2 regions of the Streptomyces sp. NPDC020747 genome follow, and region 2 is predicted to be linked to the other one. Evidence: riboswitches for the same ligand, from Rfam matches in the RefSeq annotation. Region 2 holds a riboswitch; the other holds the start of a gene.
The links. Region 2 has a riboswitch for ZMP and ZTP ahead of ACH4YP_RS06010 (glycine hydroxymethyltransferase). Riboswitches for the same ligand answer to the same signal wherever they lie in the genome.
Positions count from the first base shown of each region.

Region 1: it holds a riboswitch for ZMP and ZTP, as region 2 does, so the genes downstream of both, ACH4YP_RS33810 (bifunctional 5,10-methylenetetrahydrofolate dehydrogenase/5,10-methenyltetrahydrofolate cyclohydrolase) here and ACH4YP_RS06010 (glycine hydroxymethyltransferase) in region 2, are expected to answer to the same signal.

Region 1 covers NZ_JBIRTJ010000015.1:665-11,793, reverse strand. The annotation lists gene ACH4YP_RS33855 (SDR family NAD(P)-dependent oxidoreductase) at 1-1,305, opposite strand, end outside; gene ACH4YP_RS33850 (tetratricopeptide repeat protein) at 2,202-3,479, shown strand; gene ACH4YP_RS33845 (polyprenyl synthetase family protein) at 3,476-4,552, shown strand; gene ACH4YP_RS33840 (hypothetical protein) at 4,684-5,922, shown strand; gene ACH4YP_RS33835 (hypothetical protein) at 6,217-6,444, opposite strand; gene ACH4YP_RS33830 (hypothetical protein) at 6,573-6,869, opposite strand; gene ACH4YP_RS33825 (nuclear transport factor 2 family protein) at 7,056-7,430, shown strand; gene ACH4YP_RS33820 (MarR family winged helix-turn-helix transcriptional regulator) at 7,452-7,985, opposite strand; gene ACH4YP_RS33815 (hypothetical protein) at 8,079-8,933, shown strand; ZMP/ZTP riboswitch at 8,949-9,035, shown strand; gene ACH4YP_RS33810 (bifunctional 5,10-methylenetetrahydrofolate dehydrogenase/5,10-methenyltetrahydrofolate cyclohydrolase) at 9,057-9,905, shown strand; gene ACH4YP_RS33805 (CU044_5270 family protein) at 9,906-10,943, opposite strand; gene ACH4YP_RS33800 (RNA polymerase sigma factor) at 10,936-11,129, opposite strand, start outside.
Region 2 covers NZ_JBIRTJ010000002.1:207,368-218,496, forward strand. The annotation lists gene ACH4YP_RS05990 (carboxymuconolactone decarboxylase family protein) at 48-617, opposite strand; gene ACH4YP_RS05995 (PLP-dependent aminotransferase family protein) at 665-2,209, shown strand; gene ACH4YP_RS06000 (hypothetical protein) at 2,273-3,133, opposite strand; gene rocD (ornithine--oxo-acid transaminase) at 3,419-4,630, opposite strand; ZMP/ZTP riboswitch at 4,805-4,891, shown strand; gene ACH4YP_RS06010 (glycine hydroxymethyltransferase) at 4,923-6,368, shown strand; gene ACH4YP_RS06015 (hypothetical protein) at 6,562-7,224, opposite strand; gene ACH4YP_RS06020 (hypothetical protein) at 7,649-8,446, opposite strand; gene ACH4YP_RS06025 (hypothetical protein) at 8,634-9,623, opposite strand; gene ACH4YP_RS06030 (RNA polymerase sigma factor) at 9,616-10,308, opposite strand; gene trpS (tryptophan--tRNA ligase) at 10,409-11,129, shown strand, end outside.

The DNA.
Region 1 (11,129 bases), on a different contig from region 2:
ATGCAGGAAGGTCCTGATCCCCGCCCGCTCCAGCGCCTCGGCCTGGGACGGTCGTCCGCCCGCGATGATCGCGTGCGTGGGCCGCAGCTCCCGTACGGCTTCGAGCTGGGCGTTTCTGGTCTCCTCGGGTGCGAAGCCGAGCACGCCGACACCCCACGGCCGGTCGGCCACGGCGGCTCGGGTCTCCTCCAGGACCGCACGCGTCTGCTCGCCGCTCGCGAGGGCCAGCGCGACGAACGGCAGGGCGCCGTCCCCGGCGACGGCGGCGGCGAACCGCGCCTGGTCGCTGACCCGGGTCATCGGCCCCTGGGCGACGGGCACACGCGTGCCGAGCGCCCGGCTCATCGGGGACCCGGGACGCAGTGCGCCGCCCGGCCCGTCGTCGCGTACGGCGTCCCGTACGGAGGTGGTCAGGGCGCGGACCGTCCGGCCCGCGTCGCCCCAGCGCTCCGCGAAGCGGGCGGCGAGGAAGCCGTCCTGACCGACCGGCAGGAGCTGGGTACGCGGATCCTGGGCACCGAGCATCCCCGACACGAGCGGCGGATCGTCGGCCGGGACGCGCGGGGTGTCCGGGCCCCGCCGGTGCAGCACCCGGTGTCCGCCCACCACGACCGTCTCCGAACCGTCCATGGACCGCAGTGCCGCGGCGGCCGGCTCCGGAAGCCTCGCCTCGGCGAGCAGCGCCAGCTGGCTGTCCAGGACCACTCCGGCCGCCCCGCCGGCCACGGCGGCCGCCGCCGTACGGGGGCCGATGCCGCCGCAGGCCCAGACGGGGAGGTCCACGCCGGGCTCGGCGAGCAGCTGTTGGAGCAGGACGAAGGTGCTGAGCTCGCCGGTCCGGCCGCCGCTCTCGCCGCCGCGGGCGATCAGGCCGTGCGCTCCGGCGCGGACCGCCGCCAGAGCCTGCTCAAGGTCCGCGACCTCCACCAGGACTCGGTATGTCGCGGTGACCTCGTCGATCTGCCATGGCGAATCCGCACCGAGGACGACGGTATGGAGGCCATCGTCGTCGAGCTTTCCCGGCTTTCCGTTCTTCTTTCCAGGCGCGAATTCCCCGGGTTCGAGTTTCCCAGGAACGAGTTCTCCGGGAGCGATCCCGCAGTGCGTTCCGACCCGTACTCCGAACGGTCCTGGTGCCCAGCGCCGGAGGGCTGCCAGCGCCTCTCTGGCTCTTCGGTCACCGGTCCCCAGGTCAAGTACGCCTAGACCGCCCGCACGGCTGACGGCGGCGGCAAGCCTGGCTTCGGGTTCACCGAACGGGGTGATTCCAATGATCATGTCCTCGGCGCGCACAGCAGACGTCATGATTCTCCGAAATAATCGGTGAGACTGCACGGTGGGGGGTGCCTGGAGACGACGAATTGGCCCACGCGGACATACACCGTCTACGCGGTGCCGGAGGAAACTCCCACGCGAAAACCAACCCGTTGGAAGCTAGCGCCATACTTACCCGCCGGTCAACATCGCGCCGACCTCCCGCTACGCCGTGGAATCGAACCGGCCAGGCCCCGTCGGTCCTCAAGAACCGAAAACCCGGCCAATTGCAATCAGTCACTACGCTAGTCGGACGACAACGCCGCAAGTCCGCCAAAAGCAGCGTCATGATTCACCCACGTGAAACACGGACGACAGTGTGACGCCACTCTGTGAAATTCACATGTCCGCACGACGAGTCCCTGTCAGACCGCACACCGAAGATCAGCACGCGGCGCGATGTCGAGAAACAAATCCCCACACATCTGACTTCATCGCGGGACACCGCTCCGGCTCATTCACGGGGATTTCCCTTTCACTCACCCTCCCCCCGAACCGCCGACAGGATTTTACCTCTCCGCAACCGCAGGACGTTTCAGGAATCCTCCCGCCGACATCGCCGGATCACACTTCGGATCAATCGGTCGAATCGCTCCCGAGAAACCAATCGCTCCAGCCGGTCACGCCAATCCGGCCGGAGGCCCGGACCCACCACGGCCGCGCCCCGCCCCGACTGTGATCTACACCGCAGAGGCAACCCCGCCGCCGACACCGACGTCTTGATCGACAACGAAATGGCGCGGCGGCGCCGGTGACCCGTCACCCCAGGGCCCATGACCCAGGGGTGGAAAACAGGACACTATACACATCGCGTATACACGCCATGTATACCCACACGAAGTCAGGCCCGCCGCCTCGTTCGAGCATCGGCAGACCGAAAGGCACGCATGTACGGCAAGGCATTCGCACCCGAGTACCAAGGTGCGCTCACCACCCTGTCCGTGAACTCCTCCCTGGTCGACGTACTGGCCGCGGGCACCGAGCAGTTGGCCGCCGCCGAGCGCGCCGGAGCCCGGGGAGAGGTGGCGCGCTCGGGTCTCGCGGTCGCGGAGGCGCACCGGCGGCTCGGGCAGGTGGGCGACGCCGACCGCGCGTGGAAGGCGAGTTACCGCGCGGCCCGGGAGGCCGGGGACACGGCCGCGATGGCATGGGCCCTGTGGAGCGGCGGCACACTGGCACGCCAGCGCGGCGCGTTCCCCCTCGCCTGGCGGCTGCTGGGGCTCGCGGCCGAGTTCGGCGAACGCGGCGGCGACATCGTCGTACGCGGCTACTCGCTCGCCGGGATGGCGGAGACGGGCCGCATCCAGGGCGACTACGAGGCGGTCGGCGCGCTGCACGAGCAACTCCTGGCCGAGGCACGCAAACGCGGCGAGGCGCGGCACACCGTGTGGGCCCTGGAGGGCATCGCGCAGATACACCGCAACACCGGCTCGTACGACACCGCGTACGCGATGTTCGAGGAGGCCGCGGAGATCGCCGGGCGGGCCGACGACCGGCGTGGCCACGCTTGGGCGCTGCGCGGCCTGGCCGACATCGTGTCCGTCCGCGACGGGGATGCCGAGCGCGCGCTCGACCTGCTCGCCGAGGCCGAGGTGACCTGCCGGGAGATGAACCTGTCGAGCGCGCTGGCGTACAACCACAAGATGCGCGGCAACGTCCTTTACCGGGACGGGCGTTACGCGGAGGCCCGGGACGTCTACACCCAGGCGCTGGCGGAGTTCCGCGCGATGAGCGAGCCCCGCGGGGAGGCCCTCTCCCGGCTCGGCCTCGCCAAGTCCCTCGCCCACCTGGGCCACGACCTCGACGACACGGCCGCCGAACTGGCCGATCTCGCCGAGGTGTTGGAACGCATCGGTCTGCGGCACGCCCGGCAGATGGTGGCCCGCGCACAGGCCGAGTTCGGCATCCCGACGCATACGGATGCGGATGCGGGTGCGGATGCGGGTGCGGATGTCCGGACGGCCCCGGTGCCGGACACAGGCACCCGGACCGGGAACGAGCCGAGCGTGCACTCCTCCGCCCTGGCAGCGGCGGACACGGCCACCACTACCGCCACCGCCACGCCAACTCCCGGCACCCCGGCCACCACCGTCGCGGAGACGGACACGGCAGCGGTTGCGGGCACCCCCGCAACCGCCCCCACAGGCACGGAGGTTCGGCGATGACGGTGACGACCTCCGCGCTGTATCCGCCCGTCTCGGCCACGGCCGACGCCGAGCGGGCCGTTCAACTCCTGGACCACAGCCGGGCGTTGGTGCGCCCCGCGCTGGCCGAGGCGGTCGGGCGGCTGCACCCGTGGGTGGGTGAGATGGCGGCGTACTCCTTCGGCTGGTGCGAGGCCGGTGGCGCGCCCGCCGTGGCGGCGGGCGGCAAGGGGCTGCGGCAGGCCCTGGCCGTCCTGGGCGCGGAGGCGGCCGGGGCACCCGCGAGTGCGGGAGTGAGCGCGGCCGTCGCGGTGGAGCTGGTGCACGTGTTCTCGTTGCTCCACGACGACATCATGGACGGCGACGCCACCCGGCGCGGCCGCCCCACCGTCTGGAAGGCGTACGGCACGGGCCCCGCCGTCCTCACGGGGGACGCCCTGTTCGCCCTGGCCGTGGAGACCCTGGCCGCCGCGCCCGGCGGCCACGTCCCGTCGGCCGTCCGCCACCTGTCCACCGCGCTCAACGATCTCGTGAGCGGTCAGGCCGACGACCTGCTCTTCGAGTCCCGCCCCTGGACGGGCCCGGAGGCGGTCGGCCCCGACGAGTACCGGGCGATGGCCGAGCACAAGACCGGCGCGCTGCTGGGCTGCGCCGCCGCCCTGGGTGCCGTACTCGCCGGAGCCCCGGCGGCGACGGTCACCGCGCTCGACCGCGCCGGCCGTCACCTCGGCGTGGCCTTCCAGGTGATCGACGACCTCCTGGGCATCTGGGGCGACCCCGCCGTCACGGGCAAGCCGGTCCACGCCGACCTGCGTCGGCGCAAGAAGACGTTCCCGGTTCTGGCGGCTCTCGACACCCCGGCCGCCGTCCGCCCCCTCGCCCGCCTCCTGGAGGGCGCCGAAGAGCTCGACGACGCGACCGCCCACCGGGCCGCGGCCGTGATCGAGGAGGCCGGTGGCCGGAACGCCGCACTGGCCGAAGCCCATCGTCACATCGCCCACGTCCACGCGTGCCTCGACAGCCTCCCCACGGCTTCGCACGCGGCCGACGATCTGCGTGAGCTGCTGGCTTTCCTCGTACGTCGCGAGATGTGACCAACTCCTTTGTCACACCGGCCTCTTGACGCCGCAGAAAGCCCTTGCCACACTCACCGCCCGCCACAGAAAACGCTTGCTACGACGCTGTCGCGCGGGCGGCGGACCCCCACACAGGAGAAGAAGACGAGATGGGACGCAGAGCCGCACCTCACCTCATCGGCAAGACCGCCCAGACCACCAGGGCTGCCCAACCCCCCACGACCGCCAGAGCCCGCGGGAGGCGGGCCGGCGTCACCGTCGCATGCGCGACCGCCCTGCTCACCGGGGCAGCCCTGCTCACGGCCCCTGCGAGCGCGGCCCCGCGGCAGGCGGCGGCAGCGTGCGGCGAGGGCTCGTACCAGGCCGAGGCCGTGCTGAGCGGCAGCACCTGGACCGCCCGGCGCGGCAGCAGTGTCACGTACACCGGTACCGACATGCGGGCCGCGATGCAGGCGGCCGTCAACAGCCTTACGGCGGGCCGCACTTCGAAGGAACGGGTCGTGGTGCGCGGCTCGGGCGCCATCGGTGCCGGCTCCCGGGTCTCCCTGCCGAGCTACACCGTGCTCGACGTGTGCGGCAGCATCGACGTCACCGGTTCGGGCTCCGGCGACCAGGCCCCGGTCTACGCACGCGGCGCCCGGGACATCGAGGTCCAGCATCTGAACCTCACCGGCACCCCGCTCTACGGCATCTTCATGCGCAACGTCACCAACGTCGTGCTCGGCCAGATCGACATGCGCCTCTCCCGCGGTCTCGGCGTACGCATCGACAACCGCGGCGACACCAGCCAGTGGACACGCAACGTCCGGATCGACGACGTGTACGTCTCCGGGGCCAGCAGCCACGCCGTGGAGACGTACGGGGTCGACGGCCTCACCATCGGCACGGTCACCGCGCGCAACGTGGGCGAGTCCGGTCTCCTGCTGAACCAGACCGTCAACGCGACGGTCACGAAGGTCGACGCGGACGGCGCGGGCGCCGGTACGGGTTACGCGGCCTTCCGCATGGCCAACCGCAACGGCCGGATCGGCAGCGGGTACCCGACCAACGTGCGGGTCGGCGAGGTCGTCGCGCGCGGTGGCGGCCGGGGCGTCTTCTGCGTCTCCGAGAGCGGCGGCGCGACCATCGACCGCGTGACCATCTCCGACACCGGCAACAACGCGATCCTGATCGAGAACTGCCACAACGTGAACCTCGCCGCCCAGAGCGGCAGTGTCACGGGCGGCGGCGAGATCCGGCTGGCCGCACGCTCGGAGTTCCCGAACAACTCGGACATCACCGTCCAGAACCTGAGGGTGGCCAACTCCTCGATCCGGGAGAGCCCTTGCGGTGACAACACCACGTTCCACAACAACACCCTGGTCGACAGCACCCAGAGCATCTGCTGACGTCCGCCGGGGCAGGCACGGCGGTCAGTACGGCAGGAGTCGGCTCGAGGGAGTCCTGCGGTCGATCGTCGTGTCTCGGGCGGTGGTCGTGCGGCGGGTGGGGCGGATGCGGATCCGGCGGTTCATGACGGCCTCCTCATTCCTGGTACCACCCAGCCTCCGCGCCGCCGCGGCCCCGCACATCGTGCCCATGGAGGCCTTCGCCCTGGTCCCGTGGCGGCAGTCGCCGGGGACCAGGTACTCCTCCGGAAGGACGTGGGCCCCTGTACGCGGCCCCTCACCCGCGCGCGGCTGTCAGGGGCGGCTCGGCTCCGGCCCCCAGTAGGAGGGGCCTCCGCCACGCCACTCGATGAGCGGTGACACCGCGAGCTCGTTCTCGTCGAACTCCAGGCCCGCGCGGCGCAGGAACTCGACGACGTCCGGGAGGTTCATGGCGACGCCGATCGACTCGCCGTGGACCGTCACGCGCCGCCCGCCCTCCTCCTGCGGCGGGTGCACGACCACTACGGGATGTTCCGACATGCCCTCAGCCTCACCCGCTCCGCCCCGGCGCGCATCCGGGGCCCCACCACCTGGCCGAGAACGACGTCGGCGTGTGCCTCCCCACGAGGCACACGCCGACGGACCGGGCCGTTCTGTACGGGACGGCTCTACTCGAACGCCCCGACCAGTCCCATGGCGGGGGCGGCGAGGTCGGTGACCTGGTGCAGCTGCTCCAGCTGGTAGAGGCCGTTCAGCTCATTGAGCTTGTCGAGCTGGTCGGAGACCCTCGGCATCTGGGCCTTGTGCTCCGCGGGAAGGTCGCTCACCGCGAGCGAGTCGAGCATCGCGATGGGGTTCACCTTTCCCGTCTCCGGGGTGGTGGCAGCGCTCGCGGACGGTACGGCAAGGCCCGTGACGCCGATGGCGAGGCCAACGGCGGCGGCGATACGTCGTGTTGAGATCATGCCTACAGCAACGGTGGCGGGCCACTCACGGACACGGCCGCGCCCGGCCCCTCACCCGACAGGCGCATCGGCCCGCCTGCGCTTGCCGCGAGCGCCGTGCCGGAGGAGTCTCGAAGGTGGAGGCCCTCGACGGTCCGCTCCGTACCGGGCCGCGGCCTTCGCCAGTGGTCCACAAGGAGGTCCATCATGGGCACTGCGGCAAGCCCCGGCTTCGACACCGAAGCGCTGCGCCGGGGCATCGAAGGACAGGACGCGTCGGCGCTCCTGTCGCTGTACGCGGACGAGGCGGAAATGCGCGTCGTCGACCGCAACACCCAGCCCAGCCACCCCAAGGTCATGCACGGCCGCGAGCAGATCCGCGAGATGCTCGACGACGTCTACAGCCGCGACATGACACACAAGCTGGAACAGTGTGTGATCCAGGGCGACCATGTCGCCTTCACCGAGTCCTGCCAGTACGCGGACGGCACCAGGGTGCTCGCGAACTCGATGATGTCGCTGCGCGACGGGAAGATCGTCGACCAGACGGTGCTGCAGGCATGGGACGACGAAGAGCAGTAAGGGGTATGCCGAGGGTCCGGATCACGACCCGGCTGACCTGGACCTTTTCGGCTCAGTCGCGTCCGGGTCGGCCTCTGCGGCCTCGACCAGCTTCCGGAGCAGGTCGGCGAGTGTCCGCTTCTCTCCTGCTGTCAGCACTGAGAGCAGCGCGTTCTCGCCATGTTCTTCGGAGGCCGCGTGCCGCTCGAACGCGTCGTATCCCGCCGGGGTGAGCCGTACGTGGACCCGGCGGCGGTCGGCCGCGTCGTGCGTGCGCGTGATCAGGCCGGCGTCCTCCAGCGGGCCCAGCCGTGCCGACAGCGCGCCCCGGGTCAGACCCAGCAGGTCGGCGAGCCGTGACGGGCTCGTCCCGTAGGGCGGGCCGAGCCTGCGCAGGGTGAGCAGCACCTTGAACTGCCAGTGTCTGAGTCCGTCGGAGTCCAGGGTGTCCCGGCGGGCCTGGGCCGCGTGCCGCGCCAGGATGGCGAGCCGCGCGAAGATCGCCTCCTTGACCGGATCCATCCAGCCGAGTTCCTTGGACCAGAGCGCGACGTGCCGGTCGACCGAGTCACCCACCCGTTTCCTCCTGACGTCCCGGCGTCCCGATGTCCTGACGGCCGCCCGATAGTTTTCTTGTGGATAGTTTTTCTGATTACTACCTTCCTCGCCATGACGAAGACGAGTACGACCCAAGCCGTCCTTCCGGTGGACGAGGTCGTCGCCGCGGCGCGTGAGCTGGCCCGGGCCGGACGATGGCAGCGCGCCCTGGACCTCCTCGACGCGGCCGTGACGACCGACTCGCACAGCCGGGCGGCCCTCGCCGTCGCCGGGGCGGAGGTCGCTCTTGAGTACGACTGGTTCGGCGGTACGGACACCGCGGCCACGCGAATCGCCGCCGCGGACGAGGAGTTGGACGATTCGACGGCACCGGCCGGTCTCTGGGACCTGGACTTCGTACGGCTGCGGCACACGTACTTCCGGCTGCTCCTCGGTGATGGCACGTTCCGGTTCGGGCCGGCGGGCAAGGATCCCGCCGAGCTGGCGGAACTGCGGCGGTGTGCGCGTGAGTTGTGCGAGCGGGCGGCCGACGACGTGGGCCGGGGCTGGGCGCGGATGTACCTCGGGCTGATCGTCGACAACCTCTTCGCCGAGCGGGAAGCGGCGCCCGCGCACTACGAACTCGCCCTGAGCGCCGGGGAGTCGGGCGACGACCTGCTCGCCCGTGAGGCATTGCGGCATCTCGGCGACCACGACCACGACGACCTGGACCACGAGCGGGCACGGGAGCGCTGGACCCGGGCGACCACCCTCGGGGCGCGGGCGGGGAACGTCCCCGGCACCCTCTCCCAGCAGCTGCTCCTGGCCGTGCTGGCCCGCGACCGCGGCGACGAGGCGGGAGCCGCGGCCCTCGCGACCGAGGTGGCGCGCTGGGCGGGCGCGATCGGAGCCGTACGCATCGAGGCCCAGGCAACCGGCTTCCTGGCAGGCGTGGACCCGACGGCGGGGCCCGAGGACGAGTCCTGAACCTCGGCTAATGTGGACGTAGGCCGTGACTGGCGCTGAGGTGGAGTACCACCGGGGAGCGGCCCGACGCACACGTCTTCGCCGCGCGCCTGGGCATCTTCTTACGACGCTCAGGAGTGGCTCATGTCCCAGGCCCAGCTGATGGACGGCACCGGTCTCGCCCGGCGGATCGTCGAGGAGACGGCGAAGCGGGCGGCAGACCTCACCGGACGCACGGGGGTGGCGCCCTGTCTGGCCACCGTGCTGGTGGGTGAGGACCCCGCCTCCGTCACGTACGTACGCATGAAGCAGAACCGTTCCCGCAAGGCGGGCATCGAGTCGCGGCACGTGGCATTGCCCGCCGGGACCACAACGGCCGAGTTGATCGGCACGCTCACCGCGCTGTCCGCCGACCCCGCCGTACACGGCATTCTGTTGCAGCATCCGATGGGTCATCACATCGACGAGCGCGCGGCGTTCGAGGCGATCGCTCCGGAGAAGGACGTCGACGGGGTCACGCTGGCGTCGTTCTCCGCGATGAGCTTCGGCCTGCCGGGCTTCGCGTCGTGCACGCCCGGCGGGATCATGCGGCTCCTGGACGAGTACGACGTCGATCCGGCCGGCAAGCGGGCCGTCGTGGTGGGCCGCAGCGCGATCCTCGGCAAGCCGGTGGGCATGCTGCTGCTCGGCCGCGACGCCACGGTGACGTACTGCCACTCGCGCACGGCCGACCTGTCGGCGGTCGTGCGGGAGGCCGACATCGTGGTGGCCGCGGTGGGGCGGCCCCGGCTGATCCGCGGCGAGGACATCAAGCCGGGCGCGGTCGTCGTCGACGCCGGCTACAACCCCGGCAACATCGGCGACGTCGACTTCGACAGCGCCCGGGAGCAGGCCTCGCTCATCACCCCCGTGCCGGGCGGGGTCGGTCCGATGACGATCGCCACGCTGCTCGCCCAGACCGTCGAGGCGGCCACCCGGCAGACCGGCGCCTGATCACCGCATCCACGCGCTGTAGTCCATGACGTCGCCCGCCTTCAGTCCGTACTCGGGCTCGGCGACCGTGGCGGTGCTCTCCAGGCCGAGGACGGCACCGGTGACCGGATCCATGATCAGCATCTGCCGGGCCCCGGTCGCGTCGTACACGTACGCCTGACCGCTCCGGCCCAGGCGATCGGTCACCTGGCCGACGGGCCGCAGTCCGCCGTCGTCCGCGAGGAGCCGGGCGAGTGCCGCGTCCTCACGGGTGCCGAGGGTCCAGGTGTCGAGCAACAGCCGTGTGGCATCGAGCAGTTCGGGCGTGGTCAGCGGGGTGTCGGTGTGCTGCGCGTCCTGCAGATAGGCGCGCAGCCGCTTGGCGTCGTGCGGGGGCGGCGACTCGGGCGGGGCGTCACTCCAGCTCGGCGGGAAGGTCTGCTCGCTGATGACGTGTCCGTCGTCGACGAGGCCTGAATCGTCGTCCCCTTCGGCGAGGACCGGCCGGCCCGGGTGACGCGGGTCGGTCGCGACGACCAGTTCCGTGTGGCTGTCGTCCGCGTTCCACCGCACGATGCGCTCCACGGGGAGCGTGATCGGAGGCTTGTCCTCCGACATGCCCATGCTCCACGACTGCACATGTGTGCCCTTGCGCAGCCCGGACGAACCGTCCGCCGCGGCCTCGTCGGCCCGCTCGGCCAACCGGTCCAGCGGTACGGGGGTGGAGTCGGCCCGCACGACCAGCGGGCGCGGCGCGGCCACCGCGGGGGTGGTGCTCGGGCCCGCGAGGAGGAGCGCGAGGGAGGTCACGGCGACGGCCGCGGTCGTCGCGATGGCCCACACGAGACGCGTACGGCGGGGGCGGGGACCGCGCAGCAGCCGGCCGAGGCCGCTACGGTCGAGCAGGAAGCCGCCCGGCCTCGGGTGCTCGTCGGCCGCCGGTCCCACGAGCCGGCCGAGGCGGCGTTCGGCCTCGTGTCCCAGCGGTCCGTCGCCGAAGCGGGGGTCGCCGGGCGGCACCGGGTTGGCGCGGCGCAGCAGTTCGAGTTCGTCAGCCATGGCGCTGCTCCTTCGGGGTGTCGCGGCGAGACGTCGTGGGACCGGCGGCCACTGCGGTGCGCATGCCGTCGATCTCGGCTCTGAGCCGGCGGCGGGCGCGGTGCAGCCGCATCGCCGCCGCCCTGTTGCCGCAGCCGAGGGCCACGGCGACCTCCTCGATGCCGAGTTCCTCCCAGGTGGTGAGCC
Region 2 (11,129 bases):
GGCACTCCCGCGTGTTGTGCTGCTACTGGTTACGGCTGCTGGTTCGGCTACTTGTACTGCCCGGCTGTGTAGTGACCGGCCACGAGACGGCAGGTCACGCCGAAGCGGTTCCAGGCGTTGATCACCGTGATGGCGGCGATCAGCTGGGTCAGCTCGGCCTCGTCGAACTGGCGGGCGGCGGCCTCGTACACCTCGTCCGGCACGAAGCCGTCCGTCAGGACCGTCACGGCCTCGGTGAGCGCGAGGGCGGCGAGCTCCTTCTCCGTGTAGAAGTGCCGTGACTCCTCCCACGCGCTGAGCTGGACGATCCGTTCGACGCTCTCGCCCGCCGCGAACGCGTCCTTCGTGTGCATGTCGAGGCAGAACGCGCAGTGGTTGAGCTGCGACGCGCGGATCTTCACCAGCTCCAGCAGCACCGGGTCGACGCCCTTACGGGCAGCCGCGTCCAGCCTGACCATGGCCTTGTAGACCTCGGGGGCGAACTCGGTCCACTGGAGGCGGGGGGCGTGCTCGCGGGCGAGCGGAGTGTCGGTCGAAGCGCCGGTAGAGGTGTCGGCGGTGGTCCCGGCCGTGGCGTGGATGGGGGTGGTGCCGATGGGGGTGGTGTTCGTCGTCATGATCATGAGCCTACGTCCGGAGTAGCCCAGGAGTATGGTCCATTTCCATGGTGAAACCCTGGGCCACTTTCGGAGTGGATCTGCATGTCGACGTGACGCGCACCGGCTCCGGCCTGCGCAAAGGCCTGACGGACGCGCTGCGGGCCGCGGTACGCGGCGGACGGCTCGCGCCCGGGACCCGGCTGCCGTCGTCGCGCTCCCTCGCCGCCGATCTGGGCATCGCGCGCAACACCGTCGCCGACGCGTACGCCGACCTCGTGGCCGAGGGCTGGCTCACCGCCCGCCAGGGCTCGGGCACGCGGGTCGCCGAGCGGGCGGTGGTGGCACCGGCCTCCGCCCGGCCCCGGCCGCGTACGCCCAGCGGCCCGGCGTACGACCTCGTCCCCGGCACCCCCGACCTCGCCTCCTTCCCGCGCGCCGAGTGGCTCAAGGCATCCCGCCGAGCCCTCGCCGCGGCCCCGTACGACGCCCTCGGCTACGGGGACCCGCGCGGCCGCGTCGAACTGCGCACCGCGCTCGCGAGCTACCTCGCCCGGGCCCGCGGCGTACGCGCCGACCCCGAACGCATCCTCATCTGCTCCGGGTTCGTACACGGCCTGATGCTCCTCGGCGCGGTGCTGCGACAGCGGGGCGCGGGGGCGCTGGCCATGGAGTCGTACGGGCTCGACGTGCACTGGAGGCTGGTGGAGCGGGCGGGCCTGCGGTCGGTGACCCTGCCGTTCGACGAACTGGGCACACGGACTGAGGAGTTGACCGGGGGAGGGCTCGGTGCGAGCGGGCCTGGGAGTCGGAGTGGGAGCGGGAGAGGGAGCGGCGGCGGGCAGGAGAGCCGGGGCGGGAGCCGGAGCCGGAGTGGGAGTGGGAGTGGCGGTGGGCGGGGGAGTGGGGACAAGGGTCGGTCCGGTGGTGTGGGGGCCGTGCTGCTGACTCCCGCCCATCAGTTCCCCATGGGCGTGCCCCTGCACCCCGACCGTCGTGCCGCCGTCGTCGACTGGGCGCGGCGGACGGGCGGGCTGATCCTGGAGGACGACTACGACGGGGAGTTCCGCTACGACCGGCAGCCCGTGGGCGCGCTGCAGGGCCTCGACCCGGACCATGTGGTGTACCTCGGCACCGCCAGCAAGTCCCTGGCCCCCGGCCTGCGCCTCGGCTGGCTGGTCCTGCCGGCGGACCTGGCGGCCGAGGTCACGGCGGCGAAGGGCGGCGCGGACTGGTCGTGCGGTGTCCTGGACCAGCTGACCCTGGCGGAGTTCATCACGTCGGGCGCGTACGACCGCCATGTGCGCGCCTCACGCCTCCGTTACCGCCGTCGCCGCGACCACCTCGTCTCCGCCCTGGCCGCCCACGCGCCCTCGGTCACGGCCACCGGCATCGCGGCCGGCTTCCACGCGGTACTCCAACTCCCGCCCGGCACCGAGCAGTCGGTCGTCCGCGCGGCGGTCTGGCAGGGCCTGGCGGTCCACGGCCTGACCCGCTACCGCCACCCGTCCGCCACGGCCCCACCCCTGGACGCACTGGTCGTGGGCTACGGAACACCCACGGACAGCGGATGGCCGGGAACACTGGAGGCACTGGTCAGGGCGCTGCCCTAACGCGGCCGGGCGACACGCCCGCGAGAGGCCGCCCCGTGCGGAACGGAACCGACCTGTGGAGCCCTATGGCGCAACCGACTCCGACTCGTCCGCCTCCACCGGCGCCTCCCCGAAGCGGGCCAGCGCCAGCGCCCCGGCCACCGCCACGGCGAAACCGAGTACGGCCAGCCAGGCCAGCCCCTCCCGCGTACGGTCGCCCAGCCACACCACGCCCACCACCGCCGGCCCGATGGTCTCGCCGATGACCAGCCCCGCCGTGGCCGTCGTCACCGAGCCCCGCTGGAGTGCCGAGGTGAGCAGCAGGAACGCCGCTCCTCCGCCCAGCAGCAGGGCGTACGTCGCCGGGTTGGTGAAGAGCGTCGAGGGGGCGAGGCCGTCGATGAGCCGGACCGACACCTCGACCACCCCGAACCCGAACCCGGCACCCAGCCCGAGCGCGAGCGCCCGCCCCCGATCGGGCAGCCGTCCGGCCAGCGCGCCGAGGAGCAGCACGACCACGGCGGTGCCCAGCATCGCGTACTTGAGCGCGGTCGACCCGGCTCGGTCGCCCTCTTCCCCGGACGCGAGCCCGAGCATGGCGAGCCCCGCGCACACCACCGCGACCGCGCCCCATTCGAGCCCGCTCAGCCGCACATCTAGGAGCCAGGCCGCGACCACCGCCGTCACCGCGAGGCTCGCGGCGAGCGCCGCCCCCACCGTGTAGATCGGGAGCGACCGCAGGGCCGCGATCTGCAGCACGAACCCGACCCCGTCGAGTGCGAGCCCGGCGATGTACCGCCACTCGCGCAGCGCCCGCAGCAACAAGGCGGCGTCCACACCGGACGAGCCGGAATCGTCCGCCGCCGGTGAGGCCGCCCGCGCGGCAATCGCCTGCAACACCGTCGCCGTCCCGAAGCACAACGCCGCACCAAGGGCACACACCATTCCAAAGAGCACAAAGCGACTCTAGGGGAGGGAGAGTTCGAGAGAGCGGTTTGCACAACCCGCTGACCTGATCTTTAACCAGTCCGGGGCCGGACAGGCGAACCCGGCCCAGTCGTCGAGGTCACGGTCCGAGCCGGCCTCATCGTCCACGAACCGGGCCCCACTCCCGTCGTCCGCGAAGAACCCTGCTGCTACCAGGAGTTGGCACCCCGCGCCCACTTCCTGCCGCGCGTGATCCTGCCCCCCGCCGGGCCTGGCCGGGCTCCCTCGGCCAGGCGAGGACGGTCACGCCCCCAGCCCCAGTACGCCCCGCAGCTGCGCGAGCCCCCAGTCCAGGTCCTCCTTGCTGATCACCAGCGGCGGCGCGATCCGGACCGTGGACCCATGGGTGTCCTTGACGAGCACACCCCGGTCCATCAGCTTCTCGGAGATCTCCCGGCCCGTGCCGTACGCCGGGTCGATGTCGATCCCCGCCCAGAGCCCTCGCCCCCGCACCTGAGTGATCCGGCCCGAACCTGCCAACTGCCCCAATTCCCGGTGCAGATGCTCGCCCAGCTCGGTGGCCCGCCGCTGGTACTCGCCCGACCGCAGCATCGCGATCACCTCCAGTGCCACCGCACAGGCCAGCGGATTCCCGCCGAACGTCGACCCGTGCTCACCCGGCCGGAACACCCCGAGCACCTCGCTCGACGACACCACCGCCGACACCGGCACGACCCCGCCCCCGAGCGCCTTGCCCAGCACGTACATGTCCGGCACGACCCCCTCGTGCTCGCACGCGAAGGTCCGCCCCGTCCGCCCGAGGCCCGACTGGATCTCGTCCGCCACGAACAGCACGTTCCGCTCGCGCGTCAACTCCCGTACGCCCGCGAGATAACCGGCCGGCGGCACCAGCACCCCCGCCTCGCCCTGAATCGGCTCCAGCAGCACGGCCACCGTGTTCTCCGTGACCGCCGCGCGCATCGCCGTCAGATCCCCGTACGGCACGATCTCGAAGCCCGGCGTGTACGGACCGAAGTCCGCCCGCGCCTCGGAATCCGTGGAGAAACTGATGATCGTCGTCGTACGCCCGTGGAAGTTGTTGCCCGCCACGACGACCTTCGCCCTCCCCTCGGGCACGCCCTTGACCCGGTACCCCCACTTCCGGGCGGTCTTCACGGCCGATTCGACCGCCTCCGCGCCCGTGTTCATCGGCAGCACCATCTCCATGCCGCACAACTCGGCCAACCGCTCGCAGAACTCGGCGAACCGGTCGTGGTGGAACGCCCGCGACGTCAGCGTCACCCGCTCCAGCTGCGCCTTCGCCGCCTCGATCAGCCGCCTGTTGCCGTGACCGAAATTCAGCGCCGAATACCCGGCCAGCAGATCCAGATAACGGCGCCCCTCGACATCCGTCATCCAGGCCCCGTCCGCCGTCGCCACGACGACCGGAAGCGGGTGGTAGGTGGGCGCGCTGTGCGCTTCGGCCGAGGCGATCAGTTCTTCGGTGGTGCTCACAGGGGTCTCCGTTTCCGGCCGCACGAGGGCTCGTGACCTGCATCTTTTCCCGCTTCTGTGCCAGAGCTCCGGCCCGGCTCCCTTCCGGCCGTCCGACTGCGTGTGGCCCCTTTCCTATCGTCGCTCGCATGGTGGACGGCGGACCTCAACAATCCGGCGCGCCCGGTACGCTGATCCACGGGCCGTGACTGGCGCGCTGGGATGGGACCGACCATCGGGGAGCGGCCCATGAACTGTGTGCCGTGCGCCTGGGCCGAACCGTGAACGCCGAACGCCACGTCCGGAGGCCGTCATGCCAGAGCCCCTCTCCAACGAATCCACCGCCTTCCGCAGTGCCCTCGAAGTGATCCGCGCCGTCGAGCCCCGCGTCGCCGACGCCATCGGGCAGGAAGTCGCCGACCAGCGCGAGATGCTCAAGCTGATCGCCTCCGAGAACTACGCCTCCCCGGCCACCCTCCTCGCGATGGGCAACTGGTTCAGCGACAAGTACGCCGAAGGCACCGTCGGCCGCCGCTTCTACGCCGGCTGCCGCAACGTGGACACCGTCGAGGCCCTCGCCGCCGAGCACGCCCGCGAGCTCTTCGGCGCCGAGCACGCCTACGCGCAGCCGCACTCCGGCATCGACGCCAACCTCGTCGCCTTCTGGGCCGTCCTCGCCGCCCGCGTCGAGGCCCCCGCCCTGCAGAAGGCCGGCGTCCGCAACGTCAACGACCTCTCCGAGGCCGACTGGGCCGAACTGCGCCAGGCCTTCGGCAACCAGCGCATGCTCGGCATGTCCCTGGACGCCGGCGGCCACCTCACCCACGGCTTCCGCCCGAACATCTCCGGCAAGATGTTCGACCAGCGTTCCTACGGCACCGACCCCGCCACCGGCCTCATCGACTACGAGGCCCTGCGCACCTCCGCCCGTGAGTTCAAGCCCCTGATCATCGTCGCCGGCTACTCCGCCTACCCCCGTCTCGTGAACTTCCGGATCATGCGGGAGATCGCCGACGAGGTAGGCGCCACGCTCATGGTCGACATGGCGCACTTCGCCGGTCTCGTCGCAGGCAAGGTCCTCACCGGCGACTTCGACCCGGTCCCGCACGCCCAGATCGTCACCACGACCACCCACAAGTCGCTGCGCGGCCCGCGCGGCGGCATGGTCCTGTGCGACTCCTCCCTCGCCGACCAGGTCGACCGCGGCTGCCCGATGGTCCTCGGCGGCCCCCTTCCACACGTCATGGCCGCCAAGGCGGTCGCGCTCGCCGAGGCCCGCCGCCCCGAGTTCCGCGACTACGCCCAGGCCGTCGTCGACAACGCCCGCGCTCTCGCCGAGGGCCTGATGCGACGCGGCGCCACGCTGGTCACCGGCGGCACCGACAACCACCTCAACCTCATCGACGTCGCCTCCTCCTACGGCCTCACCGGCCGCCAGGCCGAGTCCGCCCTGCTCGACTCGGGCATCGTCACCAACCGCAACTCCATCCCCGCCGACCCCAACGGCGCCTGGTACACCTCCGGCATCCGTATCGGCACGCCGGCGCTGACCACCCGTGGCCTCGGCGCCACCGAGATGGACGAGATCGCCGGCCTCATCGACCGCGTCCTCGCCACCACGGAGCCCGGCACCACCGCCAAGGGCGCCCCTTCCAAGGCCCAGCACGTCCTGGACCCGAAGATCGCCGACGAGATCTCCCACCGGGCGACCGACCTCCTGACCGGCTTCCCGCTCTACCCGGAGATCGACCTAGGCTGAGGCCGCGAGCGAGACCTCGGCTGAGGCTTCGGCTGAGACCGCGAGCGAGGGCGTGGGCGACGAGGCCGAGAACCGACACCCGGTCTGAGTCGAAACCGCCTCACAAGCCGAACCCGCCGATTCGTGGGCCGACTTACAGGTCGGCCCACAGGTCGGCCCACAGGTCGGCCCACATGTCGGCTCACAAGCCGGCTCACAAGTCGATCAACTCCTGTCGTGATTCCCGCGGCGGCCCCGGCTCACGCCCGGCCGCCGCGCGGCGTATCAGCAGGGTGCCGCCGGAGCCGAGGGCGAGGCCCGCCACGAGTCCGGCTGTCGCCCACCCCGGGCCGCCCGCGGGATCGGCCGCACCGTCCGTCGCGTGCGCCGGACCGAACAGCTCCTTCCCGTCCAACCGGTCGTAGACCGACCGTGATGCCCGATGCCAGCGGATGTCGTCGTCGTTCACATCGACCGCAGGGTCGCTCCGCACCCAGGGGGTGCCGTCCTCCGCGAGGAACAGCTGGTCCTGGCGCCCCATATAGATGTCGCCCCCGGGCGCGCTGTCCGTCTCGGGCCAGCCGCCCACGCCGGTCGTCCCCCAGATCACGGTGGCCCGCACTGCAGGGAAGTCGCCCTCCAGCCAGTCCTGCGGGACCTTCTCCGTGTCCGTGGCCGACGGCCCCAACAGCCGCCAGAGCCGCGCGAAGTACGGATCCCCGGAGCGCACGCTCGTCGTCCGCCCGGTGCCGTCCCCCGCGATGACAACCGCCAGATTCGGTACGTCGGGATCCGGCGTCGGGGCCGCGGAGGCCACCGCCGCGTGTGCCCGAGGCACCCCGAATCCGGCGAGAGCCACGACGACGAGCGCGACCATGACGCACACGAATCCGCCAGACACCCCGCCGCCGAGTTGCCCGCCCAGGCCCGCACCTTCCCGCCCGCCCGGGCCCGATCCTCCCCACCAGACCCGAAGACAACGGGCCGTCCCCCCTCCCCGGGGCTTCGTTCTCCGCATGCGTAGGCCTCGGCTCGCCATGCCCCAGCTCCGTGGGCCCCGGCACCACATGCCACCGGCCGCCTTAGCTCTTCGACGCCGCACACCGAGAGCCACCCCCACGCGCCCGAACCCCACGCGCCCGACGCCCACGCGCCCGACCTCCATCTTCATGAGCCCTGCCCCACGGCTTCCCCCTTCCCCCTCACCGGCCCTGCCCACCACAACTCCCCTCCTCACAAGGCCCCTCCTCGCACAGGCCCGCCCAGACACCCCACCCGAACCTCCTTCTCAGACGCCCCTCTCAGACATCCCTCAGCTCCTGCCGAGGCCCCGTCTCCCGCTCCCGCCGACGGCCCAACTGCCGTACTCCCGGGAACCGTCCGACGAACGGCCGCAGCCCCAGGGCCAGCACAGCCCCCGTCGCCACCCCAGGTATCGCCCACCACCAGTCCGTGTCGTCGTCCGCCGCCGCGACGGCCGTCGCCGTCGCCGTGCCGGACCGCTCCGCGGACTCGGACTCGGACTCGGACTCGGGGGCGGGTGCAGGCCCGGCAGCGGCACCTGCCTTCGTCTCCCAGGGCGCTGGATAGATGGCCCCCGCGCTCTTGCTGGACGACTCGCCCAGCACGCCGAGCTTCTTCAACAGCGCGCGCACCGCCGCCGGTTGCTCGGCCCGGTGCCAGTAGCCGTTCATCGACTCCGGAACGTTGGCCGCCGTGTGTATCCAGACGTCCTTGGTGCGAGGTGTCTCCGGATAGACGCGGTCGACCCGCCAGGGCGAGACGTCATGGATCATCCAGGTGACGTTGATCTGCCGACCGCTGCCCACGCCCAGCCCGGGCGGCTCCTCGCGGGTGCCGCTGCCTGGTGATCCGAGGAGGCGCTCCAACTCCCCGTACTCCTCCTTCGAGTTGTAGATCGCCGCGCTCTGGCCGCTCTCCGGCGAGACCACCAGCACGCTCGTCGGACCGCCGGCCGCCGCGGTGGGCGCGCACATCACCACCAGGCCGAGCGCCATCACCCACCCCCAGACCATCGCCCAGCCCGAGACCGCCGCCCCTCCCCGGCTCCCCGTCACCCGTGTACGAATCGAGCGCATCCCGACATCCCCAATCGGTCCCGGTGCGGTCCGCCCGCACTCGCGTGTCACTTCTGGTACACCGCTCGACCCGCCGGGGTTCCCACTCGACACCGACCAAATTTCGAGAATCCCGCGGAGCCCCGGCCTGCCCCGCTCCGGCGTCGCCCCGCCCTCGCCAACAGGCCCGCCAGTTCGGCCAGTTCGGCTAGTTCAGCGACTTCGCGATCTCCACCGCCCGTGCCCTCGACGCCACACCCTCCAGCCGGAGCGTCATGTCGCCCCCGTGCATCCACAACAGCGTCGGCCCCGAGGTCCGCTTGGAGCGGGTGAACTCCCCGTCCGTGTCCATCAGCCAGAGGCGCAGGAGATGCGGTTCGGGAAACCACAGCGCCGTACGCTCGACGAAGTCCGCGTCCTTGCCCAGCGGCACGTACTCCGGCTGCTCCCGCACGAATTTGGTGAAGCCAGGACTCAGCACCGCCGGATACTCGTCCAGCCGGACCGTGCGCCCCCGCTCGCGCCAGCACAGGGTGATCAGGAACCGCCCCTTCGGCTCGCGGGCCACCGTCACCGCCTCCGGGGTCCCCAGGGCAGGGGGAGTAAGGGGTGCGAAGCCTGCCCGCCGCTCGGCCTCGGTGAGAGTGAGGGACGGGCCGCCGCAGCCGGGCACCACGGCCCCCGGCGAAGGCGTCGCCGACGGGTCGTACCGCACCTCCACCCCGCCGAAGTCGAACCACTCGACGACCGCGGCGCGCACCGGAGGCGTGAGCACGAGGACCGTCAGCAGACCGCACAGCCCGGCGGCCAGCGCGCGCCGACGCGCCCGGGCCCAGCGGCACACCGCCCTCAGCCGCTCCGCGAGGCCCGGCGGCTCGGCCACCGGGACCGGCACGTGCTCGGCGAGTATCCGCTCCAGCACCCGCTCGACCATCGACTCACCGCCCGCCGCCCCGGGCCGGTCCAGCGACCGCCCGAGCGCCCGCAACTCCTCGGGCAGCCGGGAGCCACCCTGTCCGTGCCCCTGCCCCTGCCCCTGCCCCTGCCCCGGCCCCTGCCCCGGCCCCTGCCCCGGCCTGGGCCCATGCCCATGTCCGTCCCCGACCCCGTACTGGCCCCCGTACGGGCCCTCACCACGGCCCCTGCCACCGGAGGACCCCGTACCCCCCGCCTCGTACGACTCGTGCGAGTCACCCATGCTCATCACCTCCTCCCCGCGTCTTCCGACCTCTCCGGCCGTTCAGGTCAGCCCCATCAGCCCCATCAGCCGTACTCTCAGCACCCTCCGATTCCCCCGACCGCTCCCGCGGCTCGAAGTCCGGCAGCAGTCTGCCGAGCTTCCGCAGGGCGCGGTTGAGCCGGGATTTCACCGTCCCCCGCGGCCAGCCCAGGGCTTGGGCGGTCTCCGACTCGTCCATCTCCAGCAGATAGCGGTAGGTGACGACCAGGCGGTGGTCCTCGCCCAGTCCTTCCAGGGCGGTCAGCAGGGCAGTCCGGCGCTCGACCTCCAGGGCCGCGGCCGCCGGATCCGTCGATTCCGGTATCAGCGGCTCGGCCTCCACGAGGGCGGCCTCACGGCCGGCCAGCGTCCGCTGGCGCACCGCCGTCCGCACTGTGTTCCTCGTCTCATTGGCGACGATCGAGAGCAGCCACGGCTTGAACGCCGCGCCGTCCCGAAAGCGCCCCAAGGAGCAGTAGGCCTTGAAGAAGGCCTGCTGCACCACGTCCTCCGCGTCCGCACCCGCCCCCAGTGCCGCGGCCGCCCTGAGCGCGAGGCCCGTATGGGCACGCACCAGCTCCGCATACGCCTCCGGCTCTCCGGCGCGCACGCGTGCGATCACCGCGGCCTCATCGACGATGCGGCCCCCCTCCCGCGTCCTCACGCTCTTGTTACACCGCCGGAGGCAGATCGGTTCCCACCCGTGTCACATCTGTTTCCGACCAGTTCCGGAACGGCCCCCGACACCTGAGAGAATGGTGAGCATGGCTTCAGACCGTCCCCGCGTGCTTTCTGGAATCCAGCCCACCGCCGGCTCGTTCCACCTCGGCAACTACCTCGGCGCCGTCCGTCAGTGGGTGGCCCTGCAGGAGTCCCACGACGCGTTCTACATGGTCGTCGACCTGCACGCGATCACCATTCCGCAGGACCCCGCGGACCTCCGCGCCAACACCCGGCTCGCCGCGGCCCAGCTGCTGGCCGCCGGTCTCGACCCGGAGCGCTGCACGCTCTTCGTCCAGAGCCATGTCCCCGAGCACGCACAGCTCGCCTGGATCATGAACTGCCTCACCGGCTTCGGCGAGGCGTCCCGTATGACCCAGTTCAAGGACAAGTCCGCCAAGCAGGGTGCCGAGCGCGCCTCGGTCGGCCTCTTCACGTACCCGGTCCTCCAGGTCGCGGACATCCTGCTGTACCAGGCCAACGAGGTCCCGGTGGGTGAGGACCAGCGCCAGCACATCGAGCTGACGCGCGACCTCGCCGAGCGCTTCAACGGCCGCTTCGGGCAGACGTTCACCGTTCCGAAGCCGTACATCCTCAAGGAGACGGCGAAGATCTTCGATCTCCAGGACCCGGCGATCAAGATGAGCAAGTCGGCATCGACTCCGAAGGGCCTCATCAACCTTCTCGACGAGCCGAAGGTCACCGCCAAGAAGGTCAAGAGCGCGGTCACCGACACGGACACGGTGATCAGGTACGACGTCGAGA